One region of the Streptomyces sp. NPDC057302 genome, then DNA from elsewhere that is predicted to be linked to it. Evidence: riboswitches for the same ligand, from Rfam matches in the RefSeq annotation. Region 1 holds a riboswitch; each other region holds the start of a gene.

Evidence for each region. A riboswitch is a leader RNA that binds a small molecule or an ion and turns the genes downstream of it on or off. The one in region 1 is predicted to bind cobalamin.
Region 2: another riboswitch for cobalamin. It lies ahead of ACFUPX_RS42360 (ABC transporter substrate-binding protein); the one in region 1 lies ahead of ACFUPX_RS27350 (cobalamin biosynthesis protein).
Region 3: another riboswitch for cobalamin. It lies ahead of ACFUPX_RS17630 (prenyltransferase/squalene oxidase repeat-containing protein); the one in region 1 lies ahead of ACFUPX_RS27350 (cobalamin biosynthesis protein).
Region 4: another riboswitch for cobalamin. It lies ahead of ACFUPX_RS08670 (ABC transporter substrate-binding protein); the one in region 1 lies ahead of ACFUPX_RS27350 (cobalamin biosynthesis protein).

What each region holds. Positions count from the first base shown of each region.
Region 1 covers NZ_JBHUZJ010000045.1:121-7,930, forward strand. Annotated here, with positions in the region: gene ACFUPX_RS27335 (helix-turn-helix domain-containing protein) at 73-927, shown strand; gene ACFUPX_RS27340 (hypothetical protein) at 972-1,517, shown strand; gene ACFUPX_RS27345 (DUF397 domain-containing protein) at 1,755-1,970, opposite strand; cobalamin riboswitch at 2,215-2,349, shown strand; gene ACFUPX_RS27350 (cobalamin biosynthesis protein) at 2,454-3,395, shown strand; gene ACFUPX_RS27355 (cobyric acid synthase) at 3,392-4,900, shown strand; gene ACFUPX_RS27360 (putative cobaltochelatase) at 4,968-7,031, shown strand; gene cobO (cob(I)yrinic acid a,c-diamide adenosyltransferase) at 7,033-7,641, shown strand; gene ACFUPX_RS27370 (cobyrinate a,c-diamide synthase) at 7,635-7,810, shown strand, end outside.
Region 2 covers NZ_JBHUZJ010000130.1:358-8,167, reverse strand. Annotated here, with positions in the region: gene ACFUPX_RS42380 (low temperature requirement protein A) at 1-736, shown strand, start outside; gene ACFUPX_RS42375 (haloacid dehalogenase-like hydrolase) at 733-1,872, opposite strand; gene ACFUPX_RS42370 (helix-turn-helix domain-containing protein) at 2,067-2,933, shown strand; gene ACFUPX_RS42365 (VOC family protein) at 2,939-3,433, shown strand; cobalamin riboswitch at 3,441-3,627, shown strand; gene ACFUPX_RS42360 (ABC transporter substrate-binding protein) at 3,720-4,763, shown strand; gene ACFUPX_RS42355 (FecCD family ABC transporter permease) at 4,784-5,791, shown strand; gene ACFUPX_RS42350 (ABC transporter ATP-binding protein) at 5,788-6,588, shown strand; gene ACFUPX_RS42345 (MBL fold metallo-hydrolase) at 6,613-7,398, opposite strand; gene ACFUPX_RS42340 (CGNR zinc finger domain-containing protein) at 7,508-7,810, shown strand, end outside.
Region 3 covers NZ_JBHUZJ010000021.1:58,781-66,590, reverse strand. Annotated here, with positions in the region: gene ACFUPX_RS17650 (HEAT repeat domain-containing protein) at 1-50, shown strand, start outside; gene ACFUPX_RS17645 (cytochrome P450) at 60-1,385, opposite strand; gene ACFUPX_RS17640 (endo-beta-N-acetylglucosaminidase H) at 1,490-2,419, opposite strand; gene ACFUPX_RS17635 (hypothetical protein) at 2,614-4,023, opposite strand; cobalamin riboswitch at 4,172-4,248, opposite strand; cobalamin riboswitch at 4,308-4,460, shown strand; gene ACFUPX_RS17630 (prenyltransferase/squalene oxidase repeat-containing protein) at 4,567-7,362, shown strand; gene ACFUPX_RS17625 (hypothetical protein) at 7,416-7,810, shown strand, end outside.
Region 4 covers NZ_JBHUZJ010000008.1:53,455-61,264, reverse strand. Annotated here, with positions in the region: gene ACFUPX_RS08690 (GNAT family N-acetyltransferase) at 1-259, shown strand, start outside; gene ACFUPX_RS08685 (ABC transporter ATP-binding protein) at 402-2,096, opposite strand; gene ACFUPX_RS08680 (ABC transporter permease) at 2,093-2,929, opposite strand; gene ACFUPX_RS08675 (ABC transporter permease) at 2,926-3,873, opposite strand; gene ACFUPX_RS08670 (ABC transporter substrate-binding protein) at 3,878-5,440, opposite strand; cobalamin riboswitch at 5,491-5,620, opposite strand; gene ACFUPX_RS08665 (sulfotransferase) at 5,723-6,754, opposite strand; gene ACFUPX_RS08660 (alpha/beta fold hydrolase) at 6,927-7,810, shown strand, end outside.

The DNA of each region.
Region 1 (7,810 bases):
GCGTCGGCTGAACATATGGCCCTCTGCCTTATGTCATTGAAACTACAGCCATCACGACAGCGAGGAGCCACCATGTCGAGGGATGTCGACCCGAGCCTGAATCGCCGCAGGCTGCGCATCGCACTCCGTAAGGCCCGCGAGGCCACGAAGCAGTCGCAGGGCCAGGCCGCCCACGCCCTCGACTGGTCGCTTTCCAAGATCATGAGGATCGAACAGGGGACGGTCAGCCTCTCCGTCACCGACCTTCGCGCTCTTCTCCAGCAGTACGCGGTGACGGACCCGGAACTCACCGAGGAGCTGGAAGAGGCCGCCCGCGGCTCCAAGGGTCCGAGCTGGTGGGCCCGGTACAACGACGTCATCGGGCAGCAGTTCAGTCAGTACCTGGGGTACGAAAGCGCGGCCGCGTCCTTTCGCACCTACAACCCCGTCATCGTGCCCGGCCTTCTGCAGACGGACGAGTACGCGACCGCCCTCCTCGCGCCGCGCCTCGACGAGGACCGGGCAGGGAAGATCGTGGAGCTGCGGACACTGCGCCAGGAGCGCGCTCTGGAGGGTGAGAACCCGCCGTGGACGTTCTTCATCGTCGACGAGGCCGCACTGCACCGGCAGGTCGGCGGACCGCGCGTGCAGCGGGCCCAGTTGCAGCGCCTGATCGACGTATCGACGCGCCCGAAGGTGTCCCTCCAGGTTCTGCCGTTCACGGCGGGCGCCCACTACTCCACGCTGAGCAGCTTCATTCTGCTCGGCTTCTTCGACGACGAGGACCTGCTCTACCTGGAAGCCCAGGGGAACCAGTCGATCCGTGACGACCACGAGCTGATCGTGCGGCACCAGGAGTGCTTCGAGGCTCTCCGCGAGACCGCGTACGCAGGAGAGCAGGCCATCGACCTGATCAATCGGGTCAGGGACGGCATTGACAGCAGCTGATCTTCCGGACCCAAGGAGTCCGGGAGGAGCGAGGAGGCCTCAAGATGCCAGCCGCGTTGCGAGAGTGGTGGCGGGGGGTTCTGGCGGCCATCAGGCAGGCGCCGTGGCGTAACGGCGGTTCGGGTGGTGCGCAAGGTGCCGGTGGGGCCTCCACCGGCACGGCCGACGATGCCGACGCCGACGCCGCTTCCGAGCAGCCGACGGCGTCCGGCCCCTCCTACAACCAACTCGTCCGCGAAGCGATGACCGACCAGGGCCGCACGGACCGGATGGACACGCTGGACCGCCATCGCACGGACGACAACGTCCGGATGTTCACGACCAGGATCGTCTACTGCACCGGTTGCATACTCGTCCTGGCGCTGACGCTCACCGGAGTGCTCGTCGTTCTGGCCGTCGTGGGCATGACGGGCTTCTGGACGGTCGGATCGGTGATCGCCCTCTTCTCGGCCCCCGTCGTCGCACTCAGCCGCCAGCTCACCAAACTGATCTCGCAGACAGGGGCGACGCCCACGCTCAGCGACGACCGCCGTGCTGTGGTTCCCGCCCAGCAGTCCGAGCCCAGGGCCGAGGCCGATGATCCTGCCTGAACTCGGCCAAGCCCCACCAGAGCCCCATGGACACCGCGGCCGCCATGGCCGCGGAGGACCAGACGGCCAGCCGTGCGGCCGTGCCCTCGACCAGCTGGGAAGCCGCCGCGCCGACCAGCGTGGCCGCCGCGCCGAGCAGCACACACCCCGCCACGACCGCGACGACCCCTGCTGGTTTCCGCTTCCCCCCGCGCACACCGTTCACCAAGTGCCGCGCTTCAGCGAGATGACGCTCGGTCATCCTGCTCCCCCTCCCTCTCCCCCCGCGCCGACGAAAGCGCTCAGGAACGCCTGCCAGCGCCCGACGGAGAAGACGACATGTGGCGCCGAGGGGTTCTGCGAATCACGGACGATCACCGCCTCCCGCACGAAGGCGACTTCGACGCAGTCCCCGTCGTACCCGCTGAAGCTGCTCCTGCGCCACAACCGTCCGGACGACTTCTCATTGCCCACGCCGACCTCCCCCTACCAGAGAGCCGGTGTCCGCACGATAGCGCCGTGATGTCGGCGGGCCGACAGGTCCGCCGAGAACCACCGCACCACGTAACGACCCGGACCAAATGACTCTTGGACCGCTCTCCGGTTGTCGTGTTCCAGTCTAGGAAAGTTCAATTTCCAGGCCTAGGGAAAAACCGGCCTCATGTGGGCCTCGGCACACTCTCCCGTCCCAGGTCAACGGCAAGTTGACGGGCGTTCGCGGGCGTGGTGGACTGCCGGAGCCATTACGGCGGCAGGAGAGGAAGCCGGTGTGAATCCGGCGCGGTCCCGCCACTGTCATCGAGGGTTCGACTCCTCGGAAGCCAGGAACTCTCCCCGCCGGTCACGTCGAACCAGGGCGCGGACACCCTGAGTGAGGACATATCGCCATGCGCGGCCGCCCGTTGCCGGTTCCTGTGACCCTGCTCGCTCCCCTTCACGTACCGGCCGGCTGAACCCGTGCGTGCCGATCGCGACTTCGCGTACGGCGCTGCCGCCGGCCTCCTCGGTGATCTGTTCCTCGGCGATCCTCGCCGCGGGCATCCGGTCGCCGCGTTCGGGCGGGCCGCGGGCGCTGTCGAGCGGGTGCTGTGGCGTGACCACCGCGGGTGGGGCGCCCTGCACACCGTGGTGTGCGCCGGGGGCGCGGCCTGCGCCGCCGTTCTCGCCTCTTCCCTCGTACGGGACGCACGTGCCGCATCCGTCGCGCTGACCGCCGCCACGACCTGGGCCGTGGTCGGCGGGACCTCCCTTGGACGTGAGGCGCGGGCCATCGGCGGTGCGCTCGCCGCCGGGGACGACGAGGTGGCGCGGGAGCGGCTGCCGCATCTGTGCGGGCGCGATCCGCAGGCCCTGGACGCCGACGGCATCGCGCGGGCCGTGGTCGAGTCCGTCGCCGAGAACACGTCCGACGCGGTGGTCGGCGCCTTGGTGTGGGGGGCTCTGGGCGGGGTCCCCGGCCTCGTCGCCTTCCGGGCCGTGAACACGCTCGACGCCATGGTCGGGCACAAGTCCGTGAAGTACCGGCGCTACGGGTGGGCTTCCGCGCGGCTCGACGATGTCCTGGGGTGGCCGGGCGCCCGGCTCACCGCGGTACTCGCGGCCGTCGCCGGGGATGCTCCCAAGGGAGCGCTGCGGGCCTGGCGGGACGATGCCGCCAGGCATCCGAGCCCCAATGCGGGGCCGGTAGAGGCCGCCTTCGCCGGGGCGTTGGGGGTGCGGCTCGGGGGGACGCTCTCGTACGGAGGCCGGGTGGAGGAGCGCCCCGTCCTGAACACGGGCGGGCGGGCCGTCGAAGTGGCGGACATCGAGCGGGCCGTGCGGTTGTCGCGACGGGTCGGGCTGCTGGCCCTGGGGGTCGCGGCAGTGGTCAGCACTATGCGGAAAGGCGGCGCCTCATGAGTGGCGGACTGCTCGTTGCCGGGACCACCTCCGACGCGGGCAAGAGCGTCGTCACCGCGGGGATCTGCCGGTGGCTGGCCCGCAAGGGCGTCTCCGTCGCGCCCTTCAAGGCGCAGAACATGTCCCTCAACTCCTTCGTCACGCGCGAAGGCGCCGAGATCGGGCGGGCCCAGGCCATGCAGGCGCAGGCCGCCCGGGTCGAGCCGAGCGCGCTGATGAACCCCGTACTGCTCAAGCCGGGCAGCGACCGCAGCAGCCAGGTCGTCCTCATGGGCAAGCCCGTGGGCGAGATGACGGCGCGCGGCTACCACGGAGGGCGGCAGGAAGCGCTGCTCTCGACCGTCGTGGGATGCCTCGAAGAACTTCGGGGCAGCTATGACGCCGTGATCTGCGAAGGCGCGGGCAGTCCCGCCGAGATCAATCTGCGGCGCACGGACATCGTGAACATGGGGATCGCGCGGGCCGCCCGCTTCCCCGTGGTCGTGGTGGGAGACATCGACCGCGGGGGCGTCTTCGCCTCCTTCTTCGGGACGACCGCGTTGCTGAGCGCCCAGGACCAGGAGCTGGTCGCCGGGTATCTCGTCAACAAGTTCCGGGGCGACGTCTCGTTGCTCGAACCGGGGCTCGACATGCTCCTCGACCTCACCGGGCGGCGCACGTTCGGTGTCCTGCCGTTCCGGCACGGCCTCGGCATCGACGAGGAGGACGGGCTGCGGGTGTCCCTGCGGGGCGCCGTCCGGGAGTCCGTCGTCGCTCCCCCGGTCGGTGAGGACGTGCTGCGGGTCGCCGTCTGCGCCGTGCCCCTGATGTCGAACTTCACGGACGTGGACGCCCTGGCCGCCGAACCGGGCGTCGTCGTACGGTTCGTGGACCGGGCCGACGAGCTCCTCGACGCCGACCTCGTGGTCGTACCGGGAACACGCGGCACCGTCCGGGCACTGGAGTGGCTGCGCCAGCGCGGTCTCGCGGACGCCATCGCGCGGCGCGCCGCCGAGGGGCGTCCCGTGCTCGGGATCTGCGGTGGCTTCCAGGTGCTCGGCGAACACATCGAGGACGACGTCGAGTCGCGGGCGGGGGCCGTGGACGGCCTCGGACTGCTGCCCGTGCGCGTGCGCTTCGCGCGCGAGAAGACCCTGGCACGGCCGGTCGGCGAGGCCCTCGGTGAGCCCGTCGAGGGGTACGAGATCCATCACGGCGTCGCCGAAGTCCTGGGCGGAGAGCCCTTCCTGGACGGCTGCCGCGTCGGCGAGGTGTGGGGCACGCACTGGCACGGCTCGCTGGAGAGCGACGCGTTCCGACGCCGCTTCCTGACCGAGGTGGCCCGCGCCGCCGGGCGCCGTTTCGTGCCCGCGCCCGACACCAGCTTCGGGGCGCTGCGCGAGGAGCAGCTCGACCTCCTCGGCGACCTGATCGAGGAACACGCGGACACCGACGCGCTGCTCGGCCTGATCGAGAACGGCGCCCCCTCCGGCCTCCCCTTCATCGCACCCGGGGCGCCCTCATGACCGGCGGAGGCGGACGGCTGAGATCCGCTGTCCCCCGCCCCGCCCTGAACCACGTAATGGAGGCCTTGTGAGTACCCCCTATCCGTTCACCGCTCTCGTCGGGCAGGACGATCTGCGGCTCGCCCTGCTGCTCAACGCCGTCTCGCCCGCTGTCGGCGGTGTGCTCGTCCGCGGGGAGAAGGGGACCGCCAAGTCCACCGCCGTGCGGGCCCTTTCCGCCCTGCTTCCGCAGGTGCCCGTGGTCGCCGGGTGCCGCTTCTCCTGCGATCCGGCCGCCCCCGACCCCGCCTGCCCCGACGGCCCGCACGACGCGGGCGGGGCCTCCGTGCGCGACGCGCGGATGGTCGAGCTGCCCGTCGGCGCCTCCGAGGACCGTCTCGTCGGGGCGCTCGACATCGAGCGGGCGCTCTCCGAGGGCGTGAAGGCCTTCGAGCCGGGCCTGCTCGCCGACGCCCACCGCGGCATCCTCTACGTCGACGAAGTCAACCTGCTGCACGACCACTTGGTCGACCTGCTGCTCGACGCCGCCGCCATGGGCGCCTCGTACGTGGAACGCGAGGGCGTGTCCGTGCGGCATGCCGCGCGGTTCCTGCTCGTGGGCACCATGAACCCCGAAGAGGGCGAACTGCGTCCGCAGTTGCTCGACCGGTTCGGGCTCACCGTCGAGGTCGCCGCGTCCCGCGAGACCGATCAGCGCGTCGAGGTCGTGCGCCGACGGCTCGCGTACGACGACGACGCGGAGGGCTTCGCCGCGCGGTGGCACGACGACGAGTCCGCGCTGCGGGAGCGGATCGTCGCGGCGCGCGCGCTGCTTCCCCACGTGCGCCTGGGCGACGGGGCGTTGCGGCAGATCGCGGCGACCTGCGCGGCCTTCGAGGTCGACGGGATGCGGGCCGACATCGTGATGGCGCGTACCGCGACGGCGCTTGCCGCCTGGGCGGGGCGCGAGGACGTACTCGCCGAGGACGTGCGCCAGGCCGCTCTCCTGGCGCTTCCGCACCGGCGCCGGCGCAACCCCTTCGACGCGCCCGGCCTCGACGAGGACAAGCTCGACGACACGCTGGAGCAGAACGGCGACGGCGACGACGACCCGGAGCCGGACGGCGACGGCCCCGACGGGGGCGGTCCCGACGGGGGCGGGCAGCCGCCCCAGGAAGGGCCCGACGCGCCCGAGGCGCCTGACGTGCCCGACCAGCGTGATCCCCACGACGCACCGGCCGACGACGGCGAGAGCGGCCCGCAGGAGCAGGAGCCCGCACAGGCCCCCGCCACCGGTGGCGGTGCCGGTGAGCAGCAGGCCGTCCGGGCCTCCGAGCCGTTCCGTACGAAGACGCTGACCGTGCCCGGCCTCGGTGAGGGCGCCGCGGGGCGGCGCTCCCGGGCGCGGACCGAGCACGGGCGGACGACCGGGGCCCGGCGGCCCCGCGGGGCGCTCACCAAGCTGCACCTGGCGGCGACCGTGCAGGCTGCCGCCCCGCATCAGCGGGCGCGCGGGCGCGTGGGGCGTGGCCTCGTCGTGCGGCGGGACGATCTGCGGCAGGCGACGCGCGAGGGGCGTGAGGGCAACCTCGTGCTCTTCGTCGTCGACGCCTCCGGGTCCATGGCGGCGCGGCAGCGGATGAGCGCCGTGAAGGGAGCGGTGCTCTCGCTGCTGCTCGACGCCTACCAGCGGCGGGACAAGGTCGGCCTCGTCACCTTCCGTGGGTCCGACGCCGAGGTGGCGCTGCCGCCCACCTCTTCCGTCGACGCGGCGGCGGCCCGCCTGGAGACGCTGCCCACGGGCGGGCGCACCCCTGTCGCGGCCGGGCTGCTCAAGGCGCACGACGTGCTGCGGGTGGAGCGGCTGCGGGACCCGGCGCGGCGTCCGCTGGTCGTGGTCGTCACGGACGGGCGGGCCACGGGAGGCGTGGAGCCGGTGGCCCGCGCCGGGCGTGCCGCGCGGCTGTTCGAAGCCGCCGGGATCGCTTCCGTGGTCGTCGACTGCGAGTCGGGGCACGTGCGGCTCGGGCTCGCGGGGCAGCTGGCGGGCGAGCTCGGCGGGACCGTCGTGACGCTGGACGAACTGCGGGCGGATTCCATCGCCGGGCTCGTCAAGGACGTACAAGGAACTCGGATGAGGAGCGTGGCCTGAGATGCCGCAGGGACAGCCGAACGTGGTGCCGGACGACGGGCTCACCACGCGTCAGCGGCGCAACCGGCCGCTGGTGATGGTGCACACCGGGATCGGCAAGGGGAAGTCCACCGCCGCGTTCGGGATGGCGCTGCGGGCCTGGAATCAGGGGTGGCCCATCGGGGTCTTCCAGTTCGTGAAGTCGGCGAAGTGGAAGGTCGGCGAGGAGAACGCCCTCAAGGTCCTGGGCGCGAGCGACGAGGGCGGCCCCGTCGACTGGCACAAGATGGGCGAGGGCTGGTCGTGGATCCAGCGCGCGCCCGCCGAGGGCGAGCCCAGCCACGAGGACAAGGCCCGCGAGGGCTGGGAGCAGGTCAAGCGCGACCTCGCCGCCGAGACGTACTCGCTGTACGTCCTCGACGAGTTCGCCTACCTCCTGCACTGGGGGTGGATCGACGTGGCCGAGGTGATCGAGGTCCTGCGGGACCGCCCCGGGCATCAGCACGTCATCATCACCGGGCGCTACGCACCCGAGGCCCTGGTCGAGTTCGCCGATCTCGTCACCGACATGTCCAAGGTAAAGCACCCGATGGACGCCGGTCAGAAGGGCCAGAGGGGCATCGAGTGGTAGCTCGGCTTGTCGTTGCCGCGCCGTCTTCCGGGTGCGGCAAGACGACCGTGGCCACGGGTCTGATGGCTGCGTTCGCGGAGGCCGGGCTCGCGGTGTCCCCGCACAAGGTGGGGCCCGACTACATCGATCCCGGGTATCACGCGCTGGCCACGGGGCGCCCCGGGCGCAA
Region 2 (7,810 bases), on a different contig from region 1:
CATGCTGCGCGGGGCACGCGACAAGCTGGACCAGGCCATCGCGCACCGGGGCGGCCGGCCCCAGGACAAGCGGCGCCACCCGGAGAGCGAGCCACCGGTGATCGCGGCGGCCCCCTCCGAGTCGGGACATCTGGCCGAACGCCTGGGCCTGTTCGTCATCATCGTGCTCGGCGAAGGCGTCATCCAGATCACCACCGCGGCCTCCGACACCCACTGGGACGGGGCGCTCGCCGTCACGGCGACCGGCTCCTTCGCCCTGCTCATCGGCGTATGGACGCTCTCGCTCCTGTACGGCTTCGCGGGCGTGCCGCACCTGAGCCCCGACAAGCTGTCCGTCCGGTCCGCGATGCTCCTGCACTGTGTGACGACGGCCGCGATCGCCGCCCTCGCCGCGGGCCTGGGAGCCGCGGCCGAGCACGTCCACGGGCCCGCCCCCGACGGCGTACGCAGACTGCTCTGCTTGAGCGTCGCCGCGTACTTCGGCATCAGCCTGCTCACCGGTCTCGTCACCCGCGCGGAGCGCCCGTGGCTGCTCGGCTGGGGCCTGCCCTGCGTGCTCGCGCCCCTGGCCCTGGGTCTCTTCGGCGCCGGGATCGGCGTCGGCTGGCTCGTCTGGGTGCTCGCGGCGACGGTGTTCTGGCAGGTGCTCTACGCGCCGGGCCCGCCCGGCACGACGCTTGCGCCGGGCGGGCGCGGCGCCCGGCGCAAGCGGTTCAGACGCAGCTGGGACGACTAGCGGATCTCGTCCGGGACCACCGTCAGCCAGCGCTTGTCCGCGGTGACCTGCTGACCGAGCTCACGCTGGCGGTCGGCGTTCTTCTTCTTCATCCCGTCGAGCTGCTTCATGTACGAGTCCTTGCGGTTGACCCAGACCCGCGCACCGCCGTGCTTCACGTCGGCGGAGTGGAACAGCATCGGGCCGTCGCTCGCCGGGGTGTCGCCCGCCACCAGGACCGGCTTCTTCCACTCGTCGATGTACGTGTTGATGGCCGCAGGCTTGCCCTGGAACCACGTCATCGGCGCCCACAGGTTCGGCGTCAGCTCACGCCCCGCGAGCTTCTTCTGGTCGAAGCGGCCCTCCGCGATCTCCTTGCGGGAGCTGGTCACCTCGCCCGTCTTGCGGTCCTTGAGCTGGAGGCCCACGCCGATGACGTTCTCGGGCTTCACGTTGTAGCCGTACTTGGGGTCGGAGAGGACCATGCGCACCAGGTCCTCGCTGGCCGCGCTGACGACGTACACCTCGATGCCGTGCCCCCGCAGCGACTTGTAGAGCTCCTGCATGCCGGTGAAGAACTCGGGCTTCTTGACCTCGGTCTTCGTCACCTTCCCGGCCTCGTAGTACTCGGCGGGGATGGGCTTGTCGTAGGCCAGGAGCTCGTCGACGTACCCCTTGAGCTCCTTGAGCGTGAATCCGGAGAAGATCTGCGCGGCCCACGGATAGGAGACCTGGTCGTCGATGTCGCAGAGCCGGAGGTAGTAGCTGTAGAGGCTCTCCTTGTGCTTCTTCGTGTCCTTGAAGGGGATGATCTTCAGTGACGGGTCCATCGACTTGCGGGTCAGGACCCCCTTCATCTCCAGGAAGGGCAGGAGGGACTCCTCCAGGTCGTTGCGGTACGTCGTGTTGTCCGCGTCGAAGACGGCGTACGCGCCCTTGCGCTCGTTCTTCGCGATGACCTTGCCCAGCTTCTTCGCGACCGGCTTGGGCCAGTGCTTCAGCTCGGCGGCGGTCTTCGCTGTCTTCGCGGTCGTCGTGGAGGCGTCCGCGGCCGTGGCGTCCGTGCTGGGCCACAGGGCCGTCCCCGCGAGTACGGCCGCGGTGAGCGCGCCCGCCGTGCCGAGTACGGCCAGCTTGCTCTTTGCCTTTACTGCCATGTTCGTGTGCCCCCTGAGAGCGGTCCGCGCCCCGTCCGGAGCGGCGGGTCATCGTATGGGGCCCGGCCGGTAATTCCCATGATCGACATCACCGGACGGAACGGGCATGGGACGCCCGTGCGCGGGTAGGCACGTCAGACGGCCGGCGGGCCCGGGGCCTGCTTCGAAGGGCCGCCCGTCGCATACTGGTAGGCATGGAGACCGTCTCCCGGGAGTTCGTGCGGGCCGCTCCGCGGCTCGACGGCATGGTGGTGTCCGCCGTCGGCTACCGCACGGTGGGCGAGCAGCCGGGACTCCACCGCGGTCTGCCCTCCCCGTACCTGACGCTGATCTTCTCGCTGGACGGCCCCGTCGTCACCGGCGACAGCCCCGAGCACGCGGGCGGCCCCGAGGCGTCCCGCACGGACATCGTCGTCGGCGGCCTGCACCAGTCCCCGGCGTACGTCGTCAGGCCCGAGCACGAGGCGGGCATCCAGCTCGCCGTGCACCCGCTGGCCGCCCGCGCCCTGTTCGGCGTACCGGCTTCGGAGCTGGCGGGCGACCTGGTGACGTGCGGCGCGCAGGTGCTGGGGCGCCGCGCCGCCGACGTACGGGAGCTGCTGTGCGAGCAGGGCGGCTGGGAGGAGCGGTTCGCCTCCCTGTCCGCCTATTTGAGGCAGCGCGTGGCCGCCGACGACGCCGCCGGATCCGTACGCCCCGAGGTCGCCGAGGCCTGGGCCTGGCTGGCCAGGCACCAGGGCGTCGGCACCCTGCGCGGCCTCTCCCGGCACGTCGCGCTCAGCGAGCGCCGCCTCACCACGCTCTTTCGCGCGGAGACGGGCCTGAGCCCCAAGCAGGCGGGGCGCCTCATGCGGTTCCAGCGCGCCCGCAACGCCGTCGCGCGCTCGGTGGCCGCGGGCGCCGCTCCCGACCTGGCGCGCGTCGCCGCCGACTGCGGCTACTACGACCATTCCCACCTGGTGCGGGACTTCCGGCAGTACACCGGAGTGAGCCCCAGCGGCTGGCTGGCCGAAGAGTGCCGGAATATCCAAGCCGGGAGCGGTGCGGGGGGCGAAGAGTAGGACCCATGAACACCACCGAGAACCAGCCGAAGTCCCCGTCCGCCCCCGACTCCGCCTCCGCTTCCGCCTCCGATTCCACGACGCCTTCCTCCGGCGGGCGCGCCCCCGACGTCTGGCCGTCGCTCCAGGCCCACGATGCCCCCGCCTTGATCGACTTCCTGGTCGGCACGGTCGGCTTCCTGCGGACCGCCGTCTACGAGGACGGCGACCGCGTGGCCCACGCCGAGCTCGACTGGCCCGAGGGCGGAGCCGTCATGCTCGGCTCGTACGACGAGAAGTCCCAGGCCTGGTGCCTGAAGCCGGGCACCTTCGGCGCGTACGTCGTGACCGACCACGTGGACGACCTCTACCAGCGGCTCAGCGCCGCCGGGGTCGAGATCATCCGCGAGATCGAGGACCAGCCGTACGGCAGCCGGGAGTTCGCGATCGCCGACCCCGAGGGCAACAAGTGGTCGTTCGGTACGTACCGTGGCGCTCCGAGGCCCGACCGGGCCTCCTGACCTCGCGTGATAGCTTGCGGACGCCAGTCGACCCACACCAGGGCCAGGGAATCCGGTGCGAATCCGGAACTGACGCGCAGCGGTGAGGGGGGACGGGCGGGGCCACGGCCACTGGGCGTCCACGGACGCCTGGGAAGGCGTCCCGTCCGGCTGATCCCCGAGTCCGAAGACCTGCTGGCGCCTTCGCCCGCGCACCGAGCGGCGGAGGTGACGAAGCAGGCCAGGCTCCGCGTATGAGCCGTGAGACTCAAGGGATCGTGTGTCCTCCACAGCCCGTCGTGTTCGTATGTCCGGCGTGTCCGGCTTCCTCGCCACAGCCATGGCCGTCACCCTGAGCGCCTGCGGCTCGTCCGGCGGCCCGTCCGGCTCGTCGGACTCCGCGGCCAAGCAGGCTGACGGCTACCCCCTCACCCTCTCCTCCTGCGGCAAGAAGGCGGAGATCAAGGCGCCCCCGCAGCGGGCCGTCTCCCTCGACCAGGGCTCCACCGAGATCCTGCTCTCCCTCGGCCTCGCGGACCGCATGGCGGGCACCGGCACCTGGACGGACCCCGTGCTCAAGGGCCTGGAGAAGGACAACGCCAAGGTCGACCGGCTCGCCGACAGCTACCCCTCCTTCGAGAAGGTCCTCGCCCAGGAACCGGACTTCGTCACCGCCTCCTTCCTGGCCACGGTCAGCAAGGGCGGCGTCGCCGACCGCGCCAAGTTCGCCGAACTCGGCGTACCCGCCTATGTCTCGCCCTCCGACTGCGCGGGCAAGGACAACAGCGGCGACGGCGACGGCAGCCGCGTCAAGACACTGACCATGGACACGGTGTACGGCGAGGTCCGGGACCTCTCCCGGGCCTTCGGGGTCGAGAAGCGCGGCGAACGCCTGATCGGCGACCTCAAGGGCCGGGTGGCCAAGGCCACCAAGACCGTCAAGGACGCCGACGCCTCGGGCACGAAGCTCCTCTACTGGTTCGCCAACTCCGACGCCCCCTACATCGCCGGCTGCTGCGGGGCGCCGGGCATCATCACCCGCGAGCTGGGCGTGAAGAACGTCTTCGACGACACCCGCGAGGAGTGGCCCCAGATCAACTGGGAGACGGTGGCCGACCGCGACCCCGACGTCCTGGTCATCGGCGACCTCACCCGCAAGTCGCAGACGGCGGAGAGCGCGAAGAAGAAGATCGCGTTCCTGGAGTCCAACCCGGTCACCAAGAACCTGACCGCCGTGAAGAAGAAGCGGTACGTACTGCTGAGCGGCCAGGCCATGAACCCGACGATCCGCACGGTGGACGGCGTGGAGCAAGTCGCCGACGCGCTGCGTGAGTTCGGGCTCACCAAGTGACGCGAGCCCTCCCGGGCGGCATGCGCGGCACCCTGCTCTGGACGGCCGGTCTCGCCGCCCTCGTCCTCTCCGTGGCGGTGGCCGTCACGATCGGCCCCGCCGACATCTCCGTACCGGACGTGTGGTCGGCGCTCGCGGCCCACCTCGGCTGGGGAGAGGCGACGCTGACGCCCATCCGGGACGGCATCGTCTGGAACCTGCGCATGCCGCGCACGCTCCTGGCCGCGGTCTGCGGCGCGGGCCTCGCGGTCTGCGGGACGGTCCTCCAGTCCCTCCTGCGCAACCCGCTCGCCGACCCCTTCGTGCTCGGCGTCTCCTCCGGGGCGTCCACGGGCGCGGTCGCGATCGTCGTCCTGGGGGTCGGCGGGGGAGTGGTGTCGATCTCGGCGGGCGCCTTCGTGGGAGCCCTCTGCTCGTTCGCCCTGGTCCTGCTGCTCAGCCACACCCTGGGCGGGAGCGTCGACCGGGTGATCCTGTCCGGGGTGGCGGCGATGCAGCTCTTCTCCGCGCTCACCTCGTTCGTGATCCTCACGGCGGGGGACGCGGAGACGACGCGCGGTGTCCTGTTCTGGCTGCTCGGCTCGTTGAGCGGGGTGGGCTGGACGGACGTCTGGATGTGCGGGGCGGTGCTCCTCGTGGCCCTCGCGATCTGCCTGGCGCACGCCCGCACCCTGGACGCGTTCGTCTTCGGCCAGGACGCGGCGGCGACACTGGGCGTCCACGTGGCCCGCACCCGGCTGATCCTGCTCTGCGTCACGGCCCTGCTGACGGCGGCCCTGGTCAGCAGCGCGGGCGCCATCGGCTTCGTGGGCCTGGTCCTGCCGCACGCGGCCCGCGCCCTGGTCGGCTCCGGGCACGCGAGGCTGCTCCCGGTGACGGCGCTCGCGGGCGCGGTGTTCCTGGTGTGGGTGGACACGCTGGCCCGCACGGTCCTGGATCCGCAGGAGGTCCCGGTCGGGGTGGTGACGTCCCTGATCGGCGTCCCGGCGTTCGTCCTGGTCCTCTACCGCACACGGAGGACGACGTGACCGCACACGATCTGCGAACCGGACCCGGCCTGCGCGCGGACCGGGTGAGCAGAGAGGCGGGCGGCCGTCTCATCGTCGACGGAGTGACCCTGGCCCCGCCGCCCGGAGCGACGGTCGGCCTGCTCGGCCCGAACGGCTCGGGCAAGTCCACCCTCCTGCGCATCCTCGCGGGCGTCCTGGCCCCGGCTTCAGGAGTGGTCACCCTGGACGGCCGCCCGCTGCGGGACGTCGGCCGCCGCACGGTGGCCCGCCGCGTGGCGGTGGTGGACCAGGGCGCCGCCACGCAGGTCGAGCTGTCGGTGGAGGAGGTCGTACGCCTGGGCCGCATCCCGCACCGCAGAGCGTGGTCGCCCGGCACGCCCCAGGACGACGCGGCGGTGCGCGAGGCCCTGACCCGCACCGGTCTCGCCGACCGTGCGGGTCAGTCCTGGCACACCCTGTCCGGCGGCGAACGCCAACGGGTCCAGATAGCAAGGGCGTTGGCCCAGAGCCCGCAGGAACTCCTCCTGGACGAACCGACCAACCACCTGGACATCCAGCACCAGTTGGACCTGCTCTCCCTGGTGGCGGACCTCCCCCTGACCAGCGTGATCGCCCTGCACGACCTGAACCTGGCGGCCATGTTCTGCGACCACCTGCTGGTCCTGCGCGAGGGTGTGGCGTACGCGTCGGGCACACCGGCCGAGGTGATCACGCAGGAGCTGATCGCGAAGGTGTACGGGGTACGGGCGGTGGTGACGACGACGGACGAGGACGGTCAGGAGCCGCGCCCGTCGATCCGCTTCCTGCGAGGCTGAGTTCTCGACTTCGTTCCCGAGCCGCTACCCGGCGAGGTGGAGGCGATCGGCGAGACCCGCGGCGGCGAAGGCGGCCACCAGCTCGTCCCGCCCTTCGGTGAAGTGGGCCCAGCTGTCGAAGTGGACGGGGACGACCCGGCGCGCACCGAGGATCCTGGTGGCCTCGGCCGCCTGGGCGCTGTCGAGGACGAGCGGCTCGCCGTCGAACAGGGCCGGGAAGCGGGGAGCGCCGGCGAACAGGACGGCGGTGTCCACCGGACCGAACCGCGCGGCCGTCTCCTCGACCGCGGCGAGTGAGGCGTTGTCGCCGCTGACGTAGACCGTGGGCAGGCCGTCGCCGGTCAGGACGAAGCCGACGACCTGGCCGGTGACCGGCTCGACGTCCTCGCGGCTGCCGGGGCCGTGCAGGGCGGGCACGGCCGTGACGGTGACCTGTCCGCCGCCGGGCCGGTCGAGCTCGACGGACTCCCAGTCGGCGAGGCCCTTCGCGCTCCCGCCCAGGCGCTGCCCGCCGCCGGGGGTGGTGAGGGTGAGCGGTACGTCGGCGAGCAGGGCCCGGCCCGAGGTGTCGAGGTTGTCCGGGTGCTCGTCGTGCGAGAGCAGGACCACGTCGACGGGGCCGAGATCGGCGGGGGAGCCGGCGGCGGGCGCGGTCTTGGTCAGGCCGGGGCCGCCGGAGTCGAGGTAGTCGCCGGGTGCGTCGAAGGTGGGGTCGGTGAGGAACTTCAGACCGCCGTACTCGAAGAGGGCGGTCGGGCCGCCGAAGACGCGTACGGAGATCTGCTCGCCGGCCGTGCCGGAAGTAGCCATGGCAGTCATGAAGGAACACACCTCACGGATGGGGGGCTCATCACGGATGGAGGACTCTCTATCCGTGAGAAACCGTATCCGGTTCTCACGGATAAAAGCAAGGCGTACCATGAGATACGTGAAGGAGACCGTGACCGCAGAGCCGCAGACGCCGCCGCCCGCACCGGGTGCGGAGGAGCACCCCGCGCTCGACCTCGCCAACAGCGCCCCCGCTCTGCCGGGCGGCCAGATCGCCGACTTCCTGGGCACCCCGGCGGCGGCGAACCGGTGGCTCACCGAGCGCGACCTGGCCCCGCCGGACGCGGGCCTCCAGGAGATGTGCACGGCCCAACTGCGCACCCTGCGGGAACAGATCCGCTCCCTGCTCGCGGCCAGGCTCGACGGCTGCGCACCTCCGGCGAGCGCGCTCAAC
Region 3 (7,810 bases), on a different contig from region 1:
TCGAGGAGTACCTCGACCGCAGCACCGCGAGGACCAAAGAGCCCTCGTAGCCCCTGGCCTCACCGGACCGACGCCCCCGCGTCCAGGGGCCGCACCGTCATCCGAATACCGTCCCGCGCCCACAGCACGAACCGTTCCACCGGCGTCACTTCATGCCCCGGCGCGGGCGTAAAGCGCAGGCGCTTGAGGAGGACGGCCAGGACGAGCTGGGCCTCGACCGTGGCCAGCGCCGCGCCCTCGCAGCCGCGTGGTCCGATCCCGAAGGGGACGTACGCGAGCCGCGGGCGCTTGGCCACCTCCTGCGGCGTGAACCTCTCGGGGTCGAAACGCTCGGGGTCGGGCCAGTGCTCGGGGTTCAGGTGCACCGCCCAGAAGGGATAGAACACCGTCGTCCCGGCAGGGATCTCGTAGGGACCAAGGACCAGATCCTCGGTCGTCTCGCGCGCGCCGTACGGTCCCGGCGGGAAGAGGCGCATGGACTCCTTGAGCACCATGTCCAGGTACGTGAGCCGCCGCAGATCGCCGTGGTCGGGCGCGGCGCGCTCGCCCAGCACCTGGTCGAGTTCGGCGGCCACGCGGTCGGCCGCCTCGGGGTGGCGGCCCAGCAGGTGCAGCGTCCAGGAGACGGCGACGCCGGTGGTGTGGTGGGCGGCGAGCAGCGTCACCATCACGGTGTCCCGGATCCGCGCCGGGCTCTGACCGGCCTCGACGAGCGCCCCGATCAGGTCGCTGCTGTCGGTGCGGCCGGCCGCGCGATGCGCCGCCACCACGCGGTCGACGGTCGCGCGCAGATACGCGAGGGCTTCATCGGCCCGCTCCGCCGAGCGCGGGTCCATCGGCACTTGGTAGAGCCGCCCGAGGTGCTCGGTGAGCACCTCCTCGAACGCGGCGACGACACGGTCCGTGTCGGTCTCCGCGCCGCCGAGGGCGAACCCGCAGATCATCCGGAGCGACAGCGCGGTCAACTCCTGTTGCAGTTCGACGGGTTCGTCCTCAGCCTGTCCGGCCCAGCGGTCCGCTAGCTCCTGCGCCAGCTCGGTGAAGCGCGCGAAGTGCCGCTCGTGGGCCGGACGTCCGGCGAGCACCGAGAGCAGCAGTCGGCGCCAGGGCGTGTGCTCGTCGGCGGGCAGTACTTGCAGATTGCCCGCCTCGCACAGCGGGTCCAGGAACGCGAACAGTTCCTCGGGCCGCTTGTCGATGTGTGCCGTGGCCTCCAGAAGTACGGGGTCGGCGACCGACACGGCCGTGCCCGCGCCCGGTAGTTGGAAGCGCACGACGGGTCCGTGTGCCTCGTGCAGGCGTAACTGGTACCGGTGCAGTCCGCCCGCGGCCGCGACGGCGCTCAGCCCGCCGTCTTCCTGATGCTCGGGGCCGGGAATGCGCATTTCGGGTGCTCCTGTCTCACGTCCTGCGCCTTGTATCGCACTTCGCGCGGGGGCCGCGCGTCGCGCCCCCGACATCGTTGTCGGAGGCGCGACGCGCGATCGCCCTACGGCGTGTAGACGGCGTTGCTGCCGTACAGCTCCTTGGTGAACGCGGAGACGTCGGCGCTGCGATCCGCGCCGTCGAGGTTGTACGTCAGATAGACGCCGTACCCCTCACTGACGGTGCGGCGGGCGAGGCTGGTGACCGTGCTCTGCGAGGTCCGGCCGATCTCGACGGCCGCCGGTGACAGCTTCGACTTGGGCAGGGCGATGCCGGGGACCTGCCAGCTGCCGTAGTACGGGTTCCAGGCGTAGTCGAACTTGGACGAGACGTCGACGCCGCCGTAGGAGAGGCGCGTCGCGGACGGGCCGATGTTGTAGAGACTGATGATCTTGCCGGGCATGTTCGCGCGCAGCGCCGACACCAGGTGCACGAACGAGCTGGCGTTGGGCTGGCCGGTGCCGTTGTTGCCGTACTCGGCGTACTCGTCGTCGAAGTCGATGCCGTCGAGGCCGTACTTGGTCACGGTGTCCGACATCTGCTTCGCGAACGCCGAAGCCGCTTGCTGGGAGGGGAAGTTGGCGAAGCCCGCGCCCTGGTGGTTGCCGAGAACCGAGAGGACGACCTTGATGCCCTTCTGCTGCAACGGCCGTATCTGGGTGGAGGCGTTGTCGAGGACGCGCTGCACGTTCTCGTTGAAGTGCAGGTACGCGGACTTCTTGCCGGTGTCGTAGTTGATGTTCGCCGCGAAGATCACGGCGACGTCGAAGGCGTTGCCGCCGCCGTTGGCGAGGGTGTACTTGCCGACGTTCAGCATGCTGTTGTTGTTCACCTCGACGTACGCCACCGAGGTCGGCCCCTGTTTCTTGGGGGCGGGGGCAGGAGCGGGCGCCGCCGCCGCACCGCCCATGGAGGTCGCGCCGAGGGCGAGGGCCGCGACGGCCGAGAGCGCGAGCGCGGCGGTCCGCGCTCTGCTCCGTACCCGAGTGAACATCATTGATCGTTCTCCCATCGCATGAGTCGGCGCCCGACCTGTGCGCAGGCGCCGGGTGAGCCCTCCGAGTTTTCCGCTCATGCGACCGATCATGTGCCCGATTCCCAAGAATCGTGCGCGAACTCTTCACAGCCCAGGCGCACAACCGCACCCGGCACCGTCTTTTCGGTGCCCGGCGCGGCAGCGTGCGGCTGTCAGCTGCTGTAACGCAGCGAGATCGTGTCTCCGGCCTTGATCTGCGTGCCGCGGCTCGCCGCGACGGCGGACGCCCCGTCGACACTCGACTTCCACCCCGAGCCCCCGGAGTTGGCCTTGCCGTTGAGGGCCGTGATCGTGCCGCCTCCGCTGCCGGGAGTGACGGCCGTGATGCAACCCGCCGGCACCGCGGAGCTGCTTGCCGCGTCAACGACCGCCCCGAGGGTGGTCGTTGACGCGGTCGGCGTGAAGGTGACGGAGCAGACCTTGAGCGAGGTGCCGTCGTCCACGGTCAGAGCGAGGTTCGTCTGGGTGCCCGGGGTGAAACCAGTGGTGGCCACCCAACGCGAAGCGCCCACGGTGGCCGGGGCCGGAGGGGCCGATGCGAAGCCGCCACCCACGACGGCACGCAGGCCGTCGATGGAGGCGTAGGCGGATGGAGTGGTGTCGGTGGGCAGGTACTTGAAGCCGCCGCCGGGCTTGAACTGCTGGGCGATGAGGAAGTCCACCGGCGTCTTGCCCGCCCGGGTCAGGAAGTCGCCGGTCTGCGGGTTGATGCCGCAGGCGTTGAGGCCCGATACCGCCCAGCCGTTGGAGTCGGTGTTGGCGCCGAACATGGCGTCGAAGGCGCCGGAGTTGTTGATGAGCTTCGACTTCAGGAAGCTCTTGGCCCTGGTGACGGCGGGGTCGGCGGCGGGGACGCCGGAGACGCACAGGGAGGCCATGGCCGCGCCGGTCATGTCGATGTCGCTGGCGGCGGCGAGCGCGGCGGGATCTCCCTCGGCCTTGCTGAAGTTCCAGCCGCCGTCGTCGTGCTGGTTGGCGCGGACCGTGGCGACCGACTTGTCGAGGAGCGCCTGCGGCACCCGCTGGGCTCCGGCCTGGGTCTTGGCCCCGCCCAGCGAGAGCAGCGCGAAGACCGTGCCGTTGAAGTTGGTGGGCGTGCCCCAGTAACCGGGCGCGGAGTTCTGCCAGTAGGCGTAGGTGTCGGCGATCAGGTTGCGGCTCGCCGACACCCGGGCCGGGTCGATGCCCGCCGAGTAGGCGTTGATGATGCCGCGCTCGTAGTCGGTGACCACCGGCGACGTGCCCGGCCAGCCCGCGGCCGCGAGGTGGTTGCGGTAGACGGTGCGGGCGTTCTTGGTGGCATCGCCGCCGGGTATGACGTCGACGGCCGCCGTTCCTGCCGCGGCGAAGGCTGAGAAGGCCCATTCATTGGAGAGTCCCGCGCCCGCGTAGGAGCCGTCGGCGCCTTGCAGGGATCTGAGGTAGGACACGCCGTTCGTCTTGGATGTGGCTATCTGGGCGGGCGAGGCCGTCGCGGCGGCGGGCAGCGCCGTCAGGGCGAGGGCGGTGAGTGCGGCGGGCAGGGCCAGCAGCGTGCGGCGGGCCGCGTGGGTGGAGGTCATGGCGGGGTGCTCCCGGGAAGAGGGGGCGTCGGCCGCACGTCCCTCCGCCGGTCGGCGCCGAGTACGGGAGTGTACGAAGGGCCAGGCCAGGTGGCACGTGGCCGTCGCCCGAGCGCGTGGTGCGACGTCCTTGCTTGCAGGGCCGGTCGGGCATTCGGGCTTGTTCCGGCCCTCCGGCCGGTCCACACCGCTGCGCGTCAGCTCTGGAGTCGCACCAGATTCCCCCGCTCGGCAGCACGGGACGTTACTCGAACATCACAAGTCCCGCACACCCTTGTCACCTCATTCGTAACTGTGCTCTAATTCGCCCGAATCTAAGCTCAGCCACCAGGGGAAGCCGGTCGAATTCCGGCGCTGACCCGCAACCGTAGGTTCGCCGCGCATCTCAACTGCACGGCGGACGAGCCGGATTACCTGGTCTGGGGACAAGCACTGACGCCGTCGCGGACTACGGCGTGGTACGGACGGTTCCTCTGTGCGGGCTACGGCCCCGGACCGCCGGTCACGCACACCTCTGCCACGGTGAACGTCCAGGGGGCAGTGGTGGGGACCAGCAACAGACCGGGCCGGGGAATACGCGCGAGATGCGTCTCGCTGCTGTGCGCGGCCGCCTTGTCGGTGGGTGGTGGGGCGTTGACGCTGCACCACGCCACTCCCGCGGCCGCCGATCCGATGGCCAACTGCACCCCGTCCAAGGGGGCGGTCGTCGCGGTGGACTTCTCCGACTGGGGTGGTGGCCTCGTCCGCGGCTGCGACGCGAGTCCCACCACCGGCTACGACCTCCTGCACGAAGCCGGCTTCAGTACGGTCGGCACCGAGCACGACGGGCCCGCCTTCATCTGCCGCCTCGGACATGCCGAGTTCGACTCCGGCGGCCAGTACCCGACCAAGGGCGAGGAGGCGTGCAAGCTCACCCCGCCCGCGTCCGCGTACTGGTCGTACTGGATCGCACCACCGGGGCAGGACTACTGGACGTACAGCCCGCTCGGTGCCATGAGCCAGAAGCCCAAGAACGGCGCGGTCGAGGCGTGGGTGTTCGGGCCGACCGACCCGGACGGCGCCGGCGGCGGGCCCTCTTTCACGCCCGCCCAGGTCCGCGCGGGCGGCCAGAGCGATCCCGGTGACACCCCGCCCGACGTCGATCCCGGCGAGGTCGACCTGCCCGCGGCGCAGAAGTGGCTGAAGGGCAGGCTCACCGACGGCGACCACCTGCAGGACGAGGGCGCAGAGGGCCCCAATCTCTACCAGACGGCCCAGACCGCGCTCGCCCTCGCCGCCGCCGGTGGCGGCAGCGGGACGCTCGACAAGATGAAGTCCTATCTCGCCGCGCACAGCGACGAGTTCGCCTACCCGCAGGGCAGCGGCAAAGCGCCGAGCCCCTCGGGGGCCGCGCTGCTCGCTCTGCTCGCCGTGAGCACCGAGGGCGATCCGCGCTCCTTCGGCGGCCATGACCTGGCGGGCGATCTCGCCAAGAGCGCGTGCACCGAAGGCGGCACGTCGGGATGCGTCGCCAAGGGCGACTTCCCGGACGTGGGGGACGTGGAGACGCAGGCACTCGCCGTGCTCGCGCTCCAGCGCGCCGGGGTTCGTCCGCCCGCTGCCGCCGTCGCGCGGGTGGCCACCCATCAGTGCAAGGACGGCGGTTTCAGCCCCACGCTGATCCGCGACGGCGACTCCTGCAACTACAGCGACCCCGCCACCACGCCGTACGCGACGATCGCTCTCCAGCAGGCCGGCGGGCACTCCGAGGCCGTGACCAAGGCCCGCAAGAACCTGCGCGCCGCCCAGCTGCCCAGCGGGGCCTTCGGCGCCTACGCGGGTGTGGCCACCGGTGACGTCAACACCACCGGCAAGTCCGCCCAGGCGCTGCGTCTCCTCGGTGACACGAAGCGCGCGGACGCCGCGGTCTCCTGGCTGTCGCGGCAGCAGACCAAGGCGGGCGGGTTCGGCTCCGACGAAGGCGCGACCGAGCCGGAGATCTACCCGACGTGGAGCGCCGCCTTCGCCGGTGCCCGCACCAGCCTCGCCGCCCTCACCACCAAGCGGCCGGACCCGCCGCAGCCGCCGACCACCGATCCGTCGGACCCGGCCGACCCCTCCGACCCTCCGGGCACGGGCGGCCCGAACCCGCCCTGGGCCAAGGGTGAGGGCCCGGACCTGAAGAAGGGCACGGCCTACCTCACCGCCGGCTCCCGCCTCAAGCAGGGCCACTACTACGAGAACATCGCCGGGACGGGCTTCGCCGACTACGGCCTGACCATCGACGGCGCCTACGCCCTGGCGGCCACCGGCCACGGCAACAACGTGCTGCGCGGCATCGTCGACTTCCTCGACGACAAGGGCAAGGACGCTTCGTCGCCGGGCCGTACCGTCAACGACTGGACAGGTGTGGGTACTTCGCACGCCTCGGGCGGCTCGCTCGGCAAGGTGGCGGTGCTCGCGCAGGCTGTCGGCCGCGACCCGCGCGACTTCGCGGGTCAGGACCTGATCGCGGCGCTCGACAAGGCGGTCTGCAAGGCCCCGAGTCAGGCCCCGGACCGCAGCTGCCCCGCCAAGGGCGCCTACACGTACGCCCCTTCCGTGTTCTCGCAGTCCCTCGGCGTCATCGCCCAGCTGCGCGCCGGGGAGAACACGGCGGCCGCTGCCCCGGCCGCCTACCTGGCGAGCCTGCAGAAGTCGTCGGGCGCCTGGCCGAGCCTCATCCCCTCGACCGGCGACTCCGAAGTGGACTCCACCGCGATGGCCGCCATGGCCCTGGACCTGGTGAAGGACGCCGGCTCCGGAAAGGCCGTCGACAAAGCCCTGGCCTGGATCGCCTCCAAGCAGCTGACGGACGGCGGCTTCCCCGGCGCGTCGGGCAACTCGGTCAACTCCGCCGCCCTCGCGGTTCAAGGGCTGTCTCTGGACGCGGCGACGTACGGCGCCGAGATCAAGAAGGCCCGCAAGTTCCTGGCGAGCCAGCAGAACACGGACGGCGGCTTCAACGTGGCGGCGGACGGGCAGCGCGGCTCCGATGTCCGGGCGTCGACGCAGGGCCTGGGCGGAGCGGTGGGCACCTCGTTCGGCACGCTGGTTCGGGACCTGGACGGCACAACGCCTCAGTCACCCGGGCCTTCCACCGGCGGACCGTCCGGCAACGCCACGCCCGACATCGTCACACCGGGCGGCGACGGCTCGGGCGGTCCGGCTGACGGGACCTCACCGGACGGCGGCGCTCTCGCCTCGACCGGCGCGCAGGTGGCGGGCCTTGCCCTGGTCGCCGTCATCCTGTGCCTCGCGGGCTGGCGCACGGTCGTCGTTGCCCGCCGCCGCGCCGCCGCCACAGGAGGCCCTCAGTGATCGTCCGTATCCTGCGTACGTTCGCGAGCGCGGCCGGCGCCCTGACGCTGACCATGGCGGCACTGACCGCCACGGCCGGTCCCGCCTCCGCCGCGCCCAAGCCCATGGGGCAGTGCACCACCAGCAGGGGCGCCGTCCTCGCGGTCGACTTCAGCGACTGGGGCGGCCCGATCTTCCGCTCCTGCGGCACCACCCCCACCACCGGCTACGAGCTGCTCAATCAGGGCGGCTGGCGCACCACCGGCACCGGACACGACGGCCCGGCGTTCATCTGCCGGATCGGATACAGCGGCTACAAGGGCGGCAAGCAGTTCCCGGCTCCCTCTCAGGACGACTGCGTCCTGACACCGCCCGCCTCCGCCTACTGGTCGTACTGGCATGCCGACCCGGGCGAGAACGGCTGGGAGTACAGCCAGCTTGGCGCCATGCTCTACAAGCCCAAGCCGGG
Region 4 (7,810 bases), on a different contig from region 1:
CGACGGGGTCATCGTCGGCGGCGCCAGCTTCCGCATGGCAGAGGGCGTCGCGCAGCTCACCGGCGCGACGACCGCGCCCGCGCACCGTCGTCGGGGTGTGCAGACCGCGCTCCTCTCGTCCCGGCTCGCCGACGTGGCGGCCGCCGGCTGCGACGTCGCCGTCGTCACCACGCAGCCGGGGTCCAAGTCCCAGCAGAACGCGCAGCGTCAGGGCTTCGATCTGCTCTACACCCGCGCCATTTTGGTGAAGGAGGCCTGAGGGCCTTCGTAAGGCCTATGGATACATGGGTGCATGGGTACGCCGCCTGCCCCATCCCGCCGGGTGGTCCGCGACGACACCACGCACGGCCCTGGCGGTTGCGGGTATCCAGCCCTGCGGGCAGGACACCGTTCGCCGCGCGCTACTCGCACTCGCCGTCCAGGTCCACCGCCAGCTCGCCCAGGCTCCGGCCGGCCCATCCGGGCCAGGGCGGCTGCGGTGCGTCGTACGGCAGCATCTCCTCGACCGGCCCACGCCCTACGTAACGACCGCCCTCGAACGCCACCACGACATCCGCCACCGCCCGTACCGCGGGCAGATCATGGCTGACGAAGAGCAGGGCCGTCGCGGCAGGGGCGAGCAAGCTGGGCAGCATGCCAAGGACGGCTTCGCGCGATGCGGTGTCCAGGGCTGATGTCACTTCGTCGCAGAGCAGCAGCGCCGGGTGGGCTGTGAGGGCGCGTACCAGTGCGCACCGTTGCAGCTGGCCGCCGGACAGCCGATCAGGAGTGCGGCTCAGTTGCGCGCCGTCGAGCTGCAGCGCCACCGCTGTGTCCATCGCCTCGGCCGTCGCCTCCTCGCGTCGCAGCCCGCGCAAAAGGCCTGCGGTGTCGGCGAGTTGATGGATGAGCGGGCGGTGCCTTTCGAACGAGTCCGCGCTGTTCTGGTGGACGTACTGGACGGCGCGGCGCTGCACGGCGGTGCGTCGGTCGATGCGGGCGGGAAGCAGCACGCCATCGACGCGGACCTCGCCGGAGGTCGGGGTGGTGAGGCCTGCCAGTACCCGGGCGAACGTCGTCTTGCCCGAGCCCGAAGGGCCCAGCAGCGCGGTGGTGCTGCCCGGCGGGAAGGCCATCGACACCGGGCCGGTGAGGGGATCGGCGGAACGGCGGCGTACGACGACATCTCTTGCCACGACTCCGCTGGATTGCGGAGAATTCACTCCCGCCGACTTCAGTGACGTCCGCCGCGCCGGTTCCGGTGACGTCCGCCGCGCCGTATTCGTGCGGTGTTCCGCTGCGATGAGTTGCCGGGTCGTGTGATGGCGTATCGCGACGGACTCACCGGGGGTCGGCTCCGGTACTGGTTCCTCCGGGTGGTCGGCGTCGAGGACCTCGCCCGTGGGGCCGTCGTCCACCATCCGGCCGTGCTCCAGCACGATGACTCGGTCCGCCGTACGGCGCACCAGGGGCAGGTCGTGGCTGAGCAGCAGTATGCCCGCGCCCTCATCCGCGAGATGGCGCACCGTGCGGCCCAGGGCATGCGCGAGCGCGGGGTCCAAGCCGCTGGTCGGCTCGTCCAGTACGAGGAGGCGTGCGCCGGTGACCAGTGCGGATGCCAGGGCCAGGCGCTGCTGTTGGCCGCCGGAGAGCTGGTGCGGGAAGCGGCGGTGGGTACTCTGCCAGTCGAGTCCGGCCGCGGTCAGCGCCTCTGTGGCGGCGGCTTGCCGTGCGGCCCGGCCCCGACACCCCCCTAGTGTGGCCAGCTCTCTCAGCACTCCCCCGACGCGACGGACCGGGTCCAGCACCGTTTCGGGGTGCTGCGGCAGGTGGGCGGCTCGGCCCGCCCGGGTCGCACGGCGCTGGGCCGGGGCCAGGCTCACCAGATCCGTGCCCTCAAGGAGGACGCGTCCGGTCAGTCGCACCGCTTCGCGTGAGGCGCCGAGAGCCGCCAGGCCCAGCGTGGTCTTGCCGCTTCCCGAGGGGCCGACGACGGCGACCACTGTGCCCGGCCGCACCGTCAGCCCGACCTGGTCCAGCAGCGGGCGCGGAGCTCCCTCGGCGCAGGCCGAGATGTCCGCCATCTCCAACAGCGGTGCGGGGACGGCGCCGGTCACGGTCTTCTCCTCTGGCGGGCAAGGGCGTGGTCCACGAGCAGGTTGCCCCCGACGCACAGCGCCGTCAGCAGCCCCGCGGGCACCAGGACGGCGGCGGGCTGGGTGAAGAGGGCGTCGCTGTTGCGTTCGATGAGCACCGCCCAGTCCGGCGAGGAGGCGGGCAGCCCCAGACCAAGGAAGTTGGCGGACGCCAGCAGGTACAGCACGAGGGAGAACCGGCCGCCCGCGTCGGTGGCCAGCGGTGCGGCCAGCTCCCGGGCCAGATGCCGTAGATGGATGTACGCCCAGCCGTGCCCCTGCATCCTCAGGGCCTCGACGACACTCCGTGAGCCGGGTGCGAGCGCGGCGCCGCGCACCAGGCGTGCCACGGCCGGGACTTGGAGCACCCCCGCGACCGTCACCAGCCAGAACCAGTCGCGGTGGCCTGTCGCCGCCAGCGTCATCAGCACGAGCAGTCCGGGGAAGGCGAGGAGCAGGTCCATGGTGCGCATGACCGTCTCGTCGAGTTGCCGACGTGGTCCTGCGGCCAGCAGCCCCAGCGGTATGCCCAGCGCCGCCCCCACGGCGAGCGCGGCCAGGGAGCTGCCCACCACGGAGGCGCCGCCCCGCAGCACAAGCGCGAGCACGTCGCGGCCAAGGACGTCCGTGCCGAGCAGGTGTCCGGCGCCGGGCGGCTGTGAGGGCAGGGCGTCGTGGCGGGGCGCGTCGTCGCCGGCCACCGGCGGTCCCAGCAGGGCCAGGAGCACGGGCACACCCAGCAGGATCAGGGCGATCCAGGGGCGGCGGGGAGTTGTCGCGGCCGTGAGGGAGGACGTCGTAGGGGGCGGGGTCACGCGGTCACCTCTCGGCGGGGTGCGAGGCGGTGGGCGACCAGGTCGGCGATCAGGTTCACCAGGACAGCCGTCCCGGCGAACAGCAGCGCGTACGTCTGCACTTGCGGCAGGTCACGGTTCTGGACCGCCTCGACGAAGCCGTTGCCAAGGCCCCTGAATCCGAAGACCGCTTCCACCAGTACGGCGCCGCCGAGCAGCCCCTCCACGCAGCGGGCGTACTGCTGGGCCGCGGGGCCGAGCGCCCCCGGCAGCACGTGACGCAGCACCACCGTGCGCTCGCGCATGCCCAGGAGGCGCAGATGCCCGGCGACGGCGCCGTGCCGCTCGGCCGCCACACCCGCGCGGATCTGCCGCGCCAGATCGCACAGGTGCCGGGCCGTGAGCACGGTGACGGGGAGCACCAGGACGGCCGGCTGGGCGAGGAGTGCGGTGGTGTCCATGCCGACGGCGGTGGCGGGCAGCAGACCGGCCGTCAGCGACACCGAGGCGACCAGCAGCAGTCCCAGTACGAACTCCGGCACGGCGTGCAGCACGACCGCGGCCGTGTTCAGGGCGCGATCGACGCGGCTTCCCTCCCGCAGGCCCGACACGGTGCCCACCACAGGTGCGAGCACAGTGACGAGCACCAGCGCCGGTACACCCAGCAACAGGGTCACCCCCAAGCGTCGGCCGATGTCGTCGCCGACGGACACTCCGGTGGTCAGGGAGTGGCCCAGATCTCCGGTGAACAGGTGCCCCAGCCACTGCCAGAACCGGGTCCAGGCCGACTCGTCGAGACCCAACTGTGCACGCAGTGCGGCGACTTGCTCGGGCGTGCCCAGTTCACCGCGCAGCACATCGGCCGTGTCGCCGGGCAGCAGCGAGCCGACGGCGAACACGGCCACCAGCACCACCAGGCACTGCAGGAGAGCGAACAGCAAGCGTCGAAGAACGTAGCCGCGCACGTCGTCAGCTGATGCGGACCCGGTCGAAGCGGGCCCAGTCGTGTGAGTTCGGGGGCGCGGCGCGCAGGCCGCTGACCGACCGTGCGATGGCGTCGTTGGCGTCGGAGAACGCCCACACGAGTAGCCCCGACTCCTCACGGGCGATCTTCTGGGCACGGGAGAGGAGACCGAGGCGCTCCTGCTCGTCACGGCTGGTGCGGGCCCGGTCCAGCAGCGCGTCGAACTTCTTCGACGCGTACTGCGTCTGGTTACGGGCGGCCCCGCCGCGCACACGCTGCTGCAGGAAATCGGAGACCGGCAGGGTGGACGTGGTGTTGAACGCGGCGACGCCCTTGGTCCTGATCTCACTGAAGTAGGTGCTGGACGCGCGGGTGTTAGCCCTCAGCTTCAGCCCGACCTCGGCCAGCTGGCGTGCCATCAGATCAGCTGCGGGCTCCCACGCGGCATCCACGGAGCTGGTCTCCACGGTGATGTGCAGGCCGTCCGCTCCGGCGTCCTTCACCAGTCTCCGTGCCTCGTCGACGTCCCGCTCCCGGGGCTCCAGGTCCTCGGGGTAGCCGCGCAGGCCGAGGCCGAACAGGTCGTTGCCCACCTCGCCGTGCCCGGCGAGCGCGATCCGCACCAGCGCTTCACGGTCGAGCCCCAGCTGCACGGCACGGATCAGGCGGGAGTCGTCGAACGGCGCGCGTCCCGTGCGCAGAAGCAGCTGCTGCGTGGTCGCCCGCTCCGCGGTGAGCAGCCGCGTCGAGCCGTCCTTCTTCAGCCGTTCCACGGAGGAGCCGGACATGTCGGCACCGTAGTGCACCTGCCCGGACAGCAGGGCGTTGAGCCGAGCCGACTCCTCGTTGGCGGGGACGATCTCCAGCTCGGCGATGTGCGGGGCTCCGTCCCAGTGGTCCTTCCAGCTCCGGTAGCGGGCCGTGCCGCCGGGGGTGAACGACACATAGGTGAAGGGACCGGAGCCGACCGGCTTACGGAAGTCGGTCGTCCCGGCCGGGATGATCTCGGTGCCGGGGCCAGCGAAGACGGTGGGGAACTCGAAGTTCGGCGCTTTCAGCACGAAGACGACGGACCGCGTTCCGTCTGCCTTGCTGGCGGTGAAGTCGATCGCTGAGAGCAGTACCTGCGAGGGCGATCCGGTCTCGGGGTCGGCGGCGCGGCGGTAGCTGTACAGGACGTCCTTCGCGGTGACCGGCTTCCCGTCGTGGAACGTCGCCCTGCGCAGGCGTATGCGCCAACGGGTCCCCGAGGTGTCGCTCTCCCATGACTCCGCGAGCCTCTCGCGCAGCGACATGTCGTCCGCGTACGTACCGAGTGTGTCGTAGAGGGCCTTGGCGCGGGCCTGGTCGACGAAGTTCGGTGCGACGTGCGGGTCCAGGGTCTCCTGCGAGCCGCCGGACGTGAACGCGGCGCGGAACCGGTCGCTGCCTCCCCCGTCCTTGGTGTCACCGCCGCAGCCGGCGAGCAGGCCGCTCCCGGCGAGCGCCAGGGCGCCTGAGGCGGCCAGCACACCTCGCCTGCCTGGCTGCGATCCGCGCACCGGCTCCGTCCGGGCATGCGTCGTCACATCGATCCTCTCCGGGGTGTCCTCGCCCCTACGTTGGACCGGCGACGGGTCAGTCTTCTGGCTCCCGGATCGTCGCTCGCCTCCGCCTTCCCGGCCGCGTACCGCGGTCAGTGGCGTGCGGGAGGATCGCTTCCCGGTCACAGTGGCGGGACCGCGCCGGATTCGCACCGGCTTCCTGGTCCCCGTCGCCTCGTGCGCTCATTGTGGCGCACGCCGCCAGGAGCACCTCACCCCGGCCCCTCCCGGCCATCGGCCCGGGTGACCTGAAGGACGACAGAGCCGTCACGCATCCGCCGACTTCCCCTCCAGCGCTCGGGTGCCCGCGGCACAGCTGTCCCTCAGGTCCTGGAATTCCGCGGCCGACAGCTGCTTGCGGGCGGAGCCGCGGCGGCTGTTGTCTAGCTGAGCACACGCGCTGTCCAGCCACCGCGGGGACGGTTCGACCCCGACGAACGCGGCGAGACGGGCGAGTTCCTCTTGAGGTGTGTCGAGCAGGTCCTCGTAGGCGAGCGTCATGCGCCGACCCTCGGGCAGGCTGCCGATGAACTGCGTGCCCTGGACGACCAGTTCGGACCAGAGTCGGCCGAACCGTCGCAGGGAAAATTCGCGGTCCCGTACGAGTGCGGCGTCGAAGGTGTCTTCGAGCAGGGGCGCCAGGTCCGGGGGAAGGGAACGTACCTGCTCCTCCGTCAGGTCGCCGAAGTTGTCGACACCTGTCCGTTCCCTGATCTCACGCAGCAAAGTGATGGTGCGATACCCGGGGTGGCGGCTCATGGACAGCGCACAGTCCGGGCCGTCCCGGAAGAGGTGCACGAACTTCGCGTACGGGAAGGCGGAGAGAAGCCCCGCCGCCCAGCCCGTCGAATAACCGGAGCGCTCCACCACCGCGGTGCGGCCGAACCGTGTGGCCAGCAGCTCGAAGAGCGCCTCGTGATGTGCGGCAGCGGCACGCTCCGGCCAGCCGACGACCGCCGCACCGATCTCGTCGAGCAGGCCGTCCGGGTCATCGGTGAGGTGCGGCAGCACCATGAGGGAGAGAGCGGGGATGCCGTCGGTCTCCGCCCGATACCGCCCCGGACTGCGGGTGTAGAGGAACTCCGGCATCAGCACCCCACTGCGGATCATGTTCGCGAAGTACGAGGTGGGCCGGAACAGGGTCTCCCAGAACTCGGCACCCGATACGCGGCCTTCGGGGAAGGCCACGTCACCGACCGAAGCCATGTACTCGTTGAGACTGAGCACGTCGGGATGGGAGTTGAGGATGCGGGACAGCGCGGTGGAACCACTGCGGCCCGTACCGATGACAAACGTCAAGCTGCGCAAGGTCGCTCTCCGGGGGCACAGGGCGGCTGTTCCAGGGCTTTCCCCACCTCAGCACATCGGCGCCCGGCGCAACAGGTGGCATGCGTCAGTAGGGCTATCCCTAGGCAAGACTCGGGGGGTGCCCGCAGCGATACCTGGCGATGACGCGCCTAGCGTGCGGTACATGCAGATCATCAGAGGTAGGCAAGCGGCCGTCGGCGTCGTCGCGATCCTGGCCATGGCAGCGGGAACGTCACCCGTCACGGCCTTGGATCCAGTCCAGGAATTATCGGGGCTCGGGCAGTACCACGCCCAGGACATCAATTGGCATGACTGCGCGCTGGGCCCCGACGACACCACCGGGCACAAGCTGGATGCCGCGGGCGCCCAGTGTGCCGACCTCACCGTGCCGCTCGACTACTCCGATCTCGACGGCCGAACCCTGACCATTGCCGTCTCCCGCCTGCGCGCCACCGATCCGGCACACCGCGTGGGCCCCCTCATGCTCAACAACGGCGGTCCGGGCGGGCCCAGTCTCGACATGCCGCTCACGGTCGGCGCGGCCATGGGGAAGGTGGCTCGGAAGTATGACCTCATCGGCCTGGACCCGCGCTTCGTCGGCCGCTCCACACCGCTGAACTGCGGCTGGGACATCGGTTCCACAGTCTTCTCGGCCGGCAAGGGCCGGGCCGGGTTCAAGCAGTCGGTCGCCCGTCAGCGCGAGCTGGCCAAGCGGTGTCGCGAGACGAACGCAGACGTCTTGCCCCATGTCACCACCCGCAACACCGCCCGGGACATGGATGTCGTCCGGGCCGCGCTGGGCGCGCAGCGGATCTCCTACCTCGGCTACTCGTACGGGACTTACCTGGGTCAGGTCTACACCGAGCTGTTTCCCGGGCGGACCGACCGGATGGTGCTGGACGGTGTCATCGACCCCGCCCGGTACACCCAGACCCTGCTCGCCGACTCCACGGATGCCAACGAACGGGCATTGCACGCCTGGGCGGCCTGGACCGCCGCCAGGCACGACACCTTCGCCCTGGGCCGCACCACCGGCGCCGTGCTGGC